DNA from 2 places in the Pseudoalteromonas sp. APAL1 genome. Region 1 is predicted to be linked to the other one. Evidence: predicted binding sites of a transcription regulator. Region 1 holds the regulator's gene; the other holds the start of a gene.

Region 1 (3,417 bases):
CTAGCGTATCGCTTGTTGCAGGTGCTTGTTCTGTGGCCTGTTTTTCTTGTTTTTGCTGACCATCTTCTTGACTGCCGAATACAGTTAAGAGATTAATTAAACTGTCTTCAACTTCTCGTACTAGTTCAATAACACGGCGAATTACCTGACCAGTTAAATCTTGGTAGTCTTGTGCCATAAGCACATTGGTCATCAAGCCTTGTAATTCATCAGTTTTAGTATGAGAGTTGTTCATGAACTTATCTAAGCTATGGCATAAGGTTTTAAACTCACCAAGCTCAATTTCTCGGTTCATCAATCGATCCCACGTGGGCTTGATTGTTGCAATTTCATCAGCAAGTTGTTGTGCAATAGGTAAACTTGCCTCAACAGCATCCATGGTTTTATTTGCTGCATTTTCTGTCATTTCCATGACATAGTTTAATCGCTGTTTAGCGTCGGGTATCGCATCGGTAGTTAAATCGGCGAGACGAGTATCAAGATCAAAGTTCTTTAACGCTTCATGCAGTTGACGCGTCAATTTACCGACTTCGGCAAACAACTCTGATTGTTCTTTTGATGCGGCTTCAAGAATTAGCTTATCTGCCTTCTCTTGTTCACCTTTTTCAAGATACTCAACAAGTTGACGAGCTTGCTCTAAACTTATATGAGGCGCAGCAGGTGCTGACATAAGCCTCTCCCCTTAGATTAACCTAAACGTTCAAACACTTTTTCCAATTTGGTTTTAAGTGTCGCAGCAGTAAATGGTTTAACAATGTAGCCATTAACACCTGCTTGAGCAGCAGCAACAATTTGTTCTTTTTTCGCTTCAGCTGTTACCATTAAAACAGGAATGTGTTTAAGGCTATCATCGGCACGTATAGCACGTAACAAATCAATACCTTGCATGCCAGGCATATTCCAATCTGTTACAACAAAATCAAATTCTTGATTTTGTAGCATTGGTAATGCTGTTGAACCATCATCAGCTTCCTGCACATTGGTAAAACCTAAATCCCTTAATAGATTTTTAATGATACGTCTCATTGTAGAAAAATCGTCAACAACAAGAATCTTCATGTTTTTATCCAAAACATCCTCCGGTGAGGTTTGAACCTATATTTACTTACTACTAATTAATCCAGTCATTGATTTTTGCTTTGAGCTTAATCATCGCCTGACCATGTATTTGACTCACACGCGACTCGCTAACATCGAGTATGTGTCCTATTTCTTTCAAGTTCATTTCATCGTTGTAATACAAAGACAAAACAAGGGCATCTCTTTCTGGTAACGATTGGATAGCCGTTAATAGAGACTGGTTAAACCGCTCATTTTTAACGTTATTAAACGGTTTGTCTAGTGCTAAATCATGACCCATTGGTGTTATTACGTCTTCATCTACACCTAAATCCTCGATACCTAATACTTTACTAGAATTAACGTCATGTAGAATATGATGGTACTCATCTAGTGTAATATCAAGTTTTTCAGCAACTTCTGTGTCTTTGGGCTCGCGGTTTAAGGTACTTTCTAATTCAGCAATTGTTTCTGCGACTAGACGTGCATTTCGATGCACAGAGCGTGGTGCCCAATCGCCTCGACGGATTTCATCAAGCATTGCACCGCGAATTCTGATACCTGCAAAGGTTTCAAAACTTGCACCTTTACTAGCGTCGAAGTTTTTTGACGCCTCAATAAGGCCGATCATGCCTGACTGAATTAAATCATCGAGCTGAACACTAGCAGGTAAACGAGCAATCAAATGACACGCCACTTTTTTGACTAAAGAGGCGTGCTTTTCAACAATCGCATTTAAATTCTGTGCTGATTGATATCCCATCGCTTTATTCACCGATGTTGTCATAGTTAGCCGTTTACTAGTTTCTCAATAAAAAATTCTAAGTGACCAGACGGTTGGTTAGGGATCGGCCACTTAACTGCTTTCGTTGCTAATGTTTTAAACGCCACCGCTGCTGGTGAGTTTGGAAATAACTCAACGATAACCTTTTGACGTCGCGTAGATTTACGCATATTTTCGTCATAGGGAATCGTTGCGACTAATTCCATAGAAACATCTAAAAAACGATCCGTTACTTTTGAAAGTTTAGCAAATAATTCTTGCCCTTCACGCATGCTACGCACCATGTTGGCAACAATTTTAAATTTATATACACCATGCTCTCGGCTTAACACTTTAATAAGCGCGTAGGCATCTGTAATTGAGGTAGGTTCATCACATACAACCACAACGACATCTTGTGCTGCACGTGAAAAGCTTAATACCATGTCCGAAATACCTGCGGCGGTATCGACAATTAAAATATCAAACTCGGTGTTTAATTCGCTAAAAGCGCGAATAAGGCCAGCATGCTCAGAAGGAGTTAACTCCACCATGCTTTGCGAGCCAGACGTTGCTGGCACAATTTTAATACCAGCAGGGCCTTCTACAAGAATTTCATCAAGCTCACATTCGCCAGATAAAACATGAGATAAATTACGTTCAACACGTAAACCAAGCATCACGTCGCAGTTTGCCAACCCTAAATCGGCATCCAATACTAATACGCGGTTTCCTTGCTGACCTAATGCAATTGCAGTGTTGAGTGATACATTCGTTTTTCCCACACCACCTTTGCCGCCAGTAACAGCGATAACTTTAACGCCACTATTATTATTTTGATTCATTTTGCGCAGGCCGCTTGCTTGATCTAATACTGTGTTAATCATACATCCCTACTGTGTTCGACGCTACTGCTTGACGTCGTGAATGTTGTGCTTTTGCTCGTTTTAAATACAATTGTTCAGCTTTTTTCACTAGTTTTTCAGCATTCGCTACGCGAATATCTTCTGGAACACGCTGACCATTAGTAAGATACCCTATTGGCAGGCGATTTTGAATCGCTATGCTAATAATCTCACCTAAACTCAACGATTCATCCAATTTAGTGAAGATACAGCCACTTAGCTGAACCTTTTTAAAGTGTCTTACGGTTTCTTGTAGCACATTAATTTGTGCTGTAGCACTCAACACTAAATAACTACGAATATCAACTCGCTGATTACGCATTAAGGTATTAAGTTGCTCAGTTAAGCGTAAATCACGTTGGCTCATACCTGCAGTGTCTATTAATACTAGACGCTTATTTCGTAAATGGTATAGCACTTCAGCCAATTCATTGGCATCTTTTACTTGCTTCACACCACAACCAATAATACGGCCATAAGTTGCAAGTTGCTCGTAGGCACCAATACGGTAAGTATCAGTCGTGATAAGCGCCACTTTATCGGCACCATATTTTTGTGCACCAAGTGCTGCGAGTTTTGCAACAGTGGTTGTTTTACCAACACCTGTAGGGCCAACTAAAGCGAATACACCACCTTGACGCAGGATTTCGTTATTCGTTGTATGCATTTGGTTTTCAACCATTTGCAGAA
Region 2 (3,417 bases), on a different contig from region 1:
GTCACGAGCTTCATCATACTGTCTATTTTTGCGAGCTTTAATGGCCTGTGCTTCTTGCAGTAAATGGTCGCCTAAATCGATATTGTCAATACGACTATCATTAAACTTAACCCCTAATAAGTTTGTATTCTTTAAATCGCAATAATGTAAGCTGGCATCGTGAAGATTTGCTTTCATTAGTGATGCGTTAGCGATTTTGTTATTAAAAAGGTGTGCGCCTGATAGGTTTGCTCGATAAAAGTTACAGTAGGATAGGTCATATCCCTCCTCATCATCCTGCTTAATAAGATTAAGACCACTGAGGTTAGCGCGCTTTAGCTGTAACCCATGCAGTAAACCACCTTTTTTCGCATAACGCTCTAATTTCTGGGTTAGATCTAGTCCTGACTTATCAAACTTACTATCGTGCCAAAAACAGAATCCAGACCCCATATCGGTTTCCAAGCACTTTTTTCCTGAAGGCGAGGTATAACTACAACAAGGTTTATCAGACATAAACATGAAAATTATTTGTTGGTCATCTTTATAGATTAGCAGTTATTTTACAGGGTAAAATGGAATCCATACTTTTTATTAATTGAATTGGCTTATATTTGTTGAACTACACCCTAAAGCGCAGTAAACGCAGAACCACAGTGGCTATTAAAGTTGCCCAGCAGAAACTCACTGTTTATGCGCCTTTTTATGTTCCACAAACTGAGATTGATGCCTGGTTAAAGACCAAGCAAGATTGGGTCGATGAACAAATTGCCAAACAATCCATTCATGCTGAACGCCGCCAACTTCCTCTTGTAAACGCGGCGATTAAGTTATTTGGACAAAATGTGCCGATAGTATTTGCTAAAGGCACTAAAAGCACTTGGCAACAAGATGCACAGTGTCGGCTTATTTTATCTATTTCATCACGGGTCAAACATCAAGAAGCAAACTATTTAGCACTGCTCGAGCAGTTTTTACACGAAAAGCTAGAGAGTTATATCGAAATGCGTGTTCATGATTATTGTTTGCAGATGTCTGAAGCTCTGCCCACAAAACTTAAAATTCAACATTATAAACGTCGTTGGGGAAGTTGTAATAAGCGTCGAGAGCTGACCTTTAATTTACATTTAGCGAGTGCACCGACATGGGTGATTGATTATGTGGTTGTACACGAACTTGCTCATCTTAAACATATGAATCACAGTGCTAAGTTTTGGCAACGTGTTAGACAGTTTTATCCAGACTATAAAAACGCTGAGCAATGGTTGAAACAAAATGGCAGTAGTTTGAGTTGGTAGCGATAAGCTAGAAAGAGTAAAGCTAGAAAGAGTAAAGCTAGAAAGAGTAAAGAGTGGTGGAGGGAGCTGGATTCGAACCAGCGAAGGCTGAGCCGTCAGATTTACAGTCTGATCCCTTTGGCCGCTCGGGAACCCCTCCACACAGATTTTACTATTGCATTTGGCCCCACTACCAGAAGGAAGTGGTGGAGGGAGCTGGATTCGAACCAGCGAAGGCTGAGCCGTCAGATTTACAGTCTGATCCCTTTGGCCGCTCGGGAACCCCTCCAATGCAACGGCGCTGATAATAGCAAACTGGTTATTTAAGTAAAGAAAAAAACTAAAGAAAATTGGATTAATGCCGATAACTGATTAATCTGGAATCTATTTGGCTAAAGTCTATGCAAGTTGATGGTTTGTTGCTCAATGAGAGTCAACTCGATAATCGTCTTAATAAAAGTGTTCATGAACATCGCTCTGGTGAGTTTGCATTATTATTAGCAATGCTCTCACATGACGCACTTGATTTTAGTCAATTTCATCTACCTAAAACAGAAATAAGTAATCCTCACGTTTCAGAAGAGGTGCTTAGAGCCCAGTTAGGGGCAGGTCCTAAGCAATCATTAGCACCAGAGCAATTTGATATGTTGATTGGTCAAGATAATGCTCTTCGATTACTTCAAGGTGGTCTTTCAGACATTCGCTTACGTCATTGTTTAGCACCTGAGCCATTGCATGTTCGAGATGATAAAAATCACATTCCACTAGAAGTGATAGACAATTGTGAGCCCGCAGTAAGAAAACGCTACCTTGATAAAAATCAACCAACTGAGCGTGCCCAAATTGACGCTGCAGCTTTTTACGATAGTTTAACAGAAGATGCTATTCATCAACCTTTGCATTTAATTTCAGCCTAATTGATTAACTACATTGTCACATAAATAAATTAATCTACACTTTAATAAGTAAATTCAAGCAAGATAAGAAAAAATACAGCTAATTTTTTATGGCCTTGTTATACTGTGTGCCTATGGCTTAGCGCCATTGTCATTGAACCAAGCTATTAGGACTATAATGAAGAAGACATTCACGCTTAACCACGAGAAGATTAAGTACCCTCGCATGGTTGATGCAGCCAAACACGAAGTAAAAAAATATTTGAAACGTGAGCGTAATAAAACACTCCCAGCTGGTGCTGATTATTGGGCATTTGACTGCAAGTTTGGTGAATCAGCGGATGAAGCCGAAGTTGTTCACGTAGCAGAGATTAATAAATGTATTAGTGATATTGAAGCCAAAGGCTTAACATCGTTTTATGTTGAGATCTTAGCGCGCCCTGCACAGCGTCAACACCAAGAATTTGATGAAGAGTAATTTATACACGGAATCAAAAAATGGGCCTTTTTAGGCCCATTTTTACTTTAAGATAACCATCTATCGAGCAAATGGATCGGCGTTAATCTTTTCTATATACCAATTACCTTTTTTGCGGATCATTTTTACACTGCGCATATCATCCACTTTTTTACCGTTGAAGTAACCCGTAAAGATTAAATTAATATTAGCCTTATCACCGTACTGTTCACGTAAACTCATATTGGTCATATCAACTTCAATTACAACTTCGTCGTATTGCATGTTAATTAGGTTACGAGCGAATTGGTTTGCGGTGCCATAAGATTTCATAATGCGAGCCATTTTTGGAGTTGCGTATTCCATGGCTTGATTTAAATCGTTTTGGTTATACAGTGCATCAAAATAAAGCGTGGCTGTGTTGCCTGGGGTATTTTTTTCGCCCTGAGGTGACTCTTCAGAGCCACAACCCAACATTAAGCAACTACTCAATAGAGCAAAAATTAAGAGTACGTTTTTCATTATGCTTTGATTTGCTAGATTAAATAATTTTAAGTGTGTGACTAAATGACTGAGATGTAAAGTTAACTTAGTAAAATTGTGGGATTTATTTTTGCTTGGCAATAAAAAAGGATGCCTTGGCATCCTTTCTTAAATTAACTGCACTCGTTATTGAACTAACTCTTTTTCACTGAATTCTTCAGCAAATAATGGGCTAGATAAGTATCGCTCAGTAGCACTTGGTAAAATAACAACGATGTTTTTACCCGCATTTTCAGGTTTTTCAGCAAGGCGTTTTGCAGCAACC

Evidence for each region. The regulator FliA, encoded in region 1, starts transcription of late flagellar genes. The targets are predictions, from matches to a motif close to CTAAAGNTNNNNNNNNNNNNGCCGATA.
Region 2: a site for FliA is predicted at 1,597-1,623, ahead of L1264_RS15695 (VC2046/SO_2500 family protein). Genes of this name have one in related genera too.

What each region holds. Positions count from the first base shown of each region.
Region 1 covers NZ_JAKGAW010000001.1:83,600-87,016, forward strand. The annotation lists gene L1264_RS00390 (protein phosphatase CheZ) at 1-670, opposite strand, end outside; gene cheY (chemotaxis response regulator CheY) at 688-1,071, opposite strand; gene L1264_RS00400 (RNA polymerase sigma factor FliA) at 1,112-1,822, opposite strand; gene L1264_RS00405 (MinD/ParA family ATP-binding protein) at 1,849-2,709, opposite strand; gene flhF (flagellar biosynthesis protein FlhF) at 2,702-3,417, opposite strand, start outside.
Region 2 covers NZ_JAKGAW010000035.1:11,745-15,161, reverse strand. The annotation lists gene L1264_RS15715 (ion channel) at 1-495, opposite strand, end outside; gene L1264_RS15710 (M48 family metallopeptidase) at 597-1,277, shown strand; tRNA gene L1264_RS15705 (tRNA-Tyr) at 1,332-1,416, opposite strand; tRNA gene L1264_RS15700 (tRNA-Tyr) at 1,461-1,545, opposite strand; gene L1264_RS15695 (VC2046/SO_2500 family protein) at 1,658-2,173, shown strand; gene L1264_RS15690 (DUF6172 family protein) at 2,331-2,630, shown strand; gene L1264_RS15685 (hypothetical protein) at 2,691-3,086, opposite strand; gene cysK (cysteine synthase A) at 3,279-3,417, opposite strand, start outside.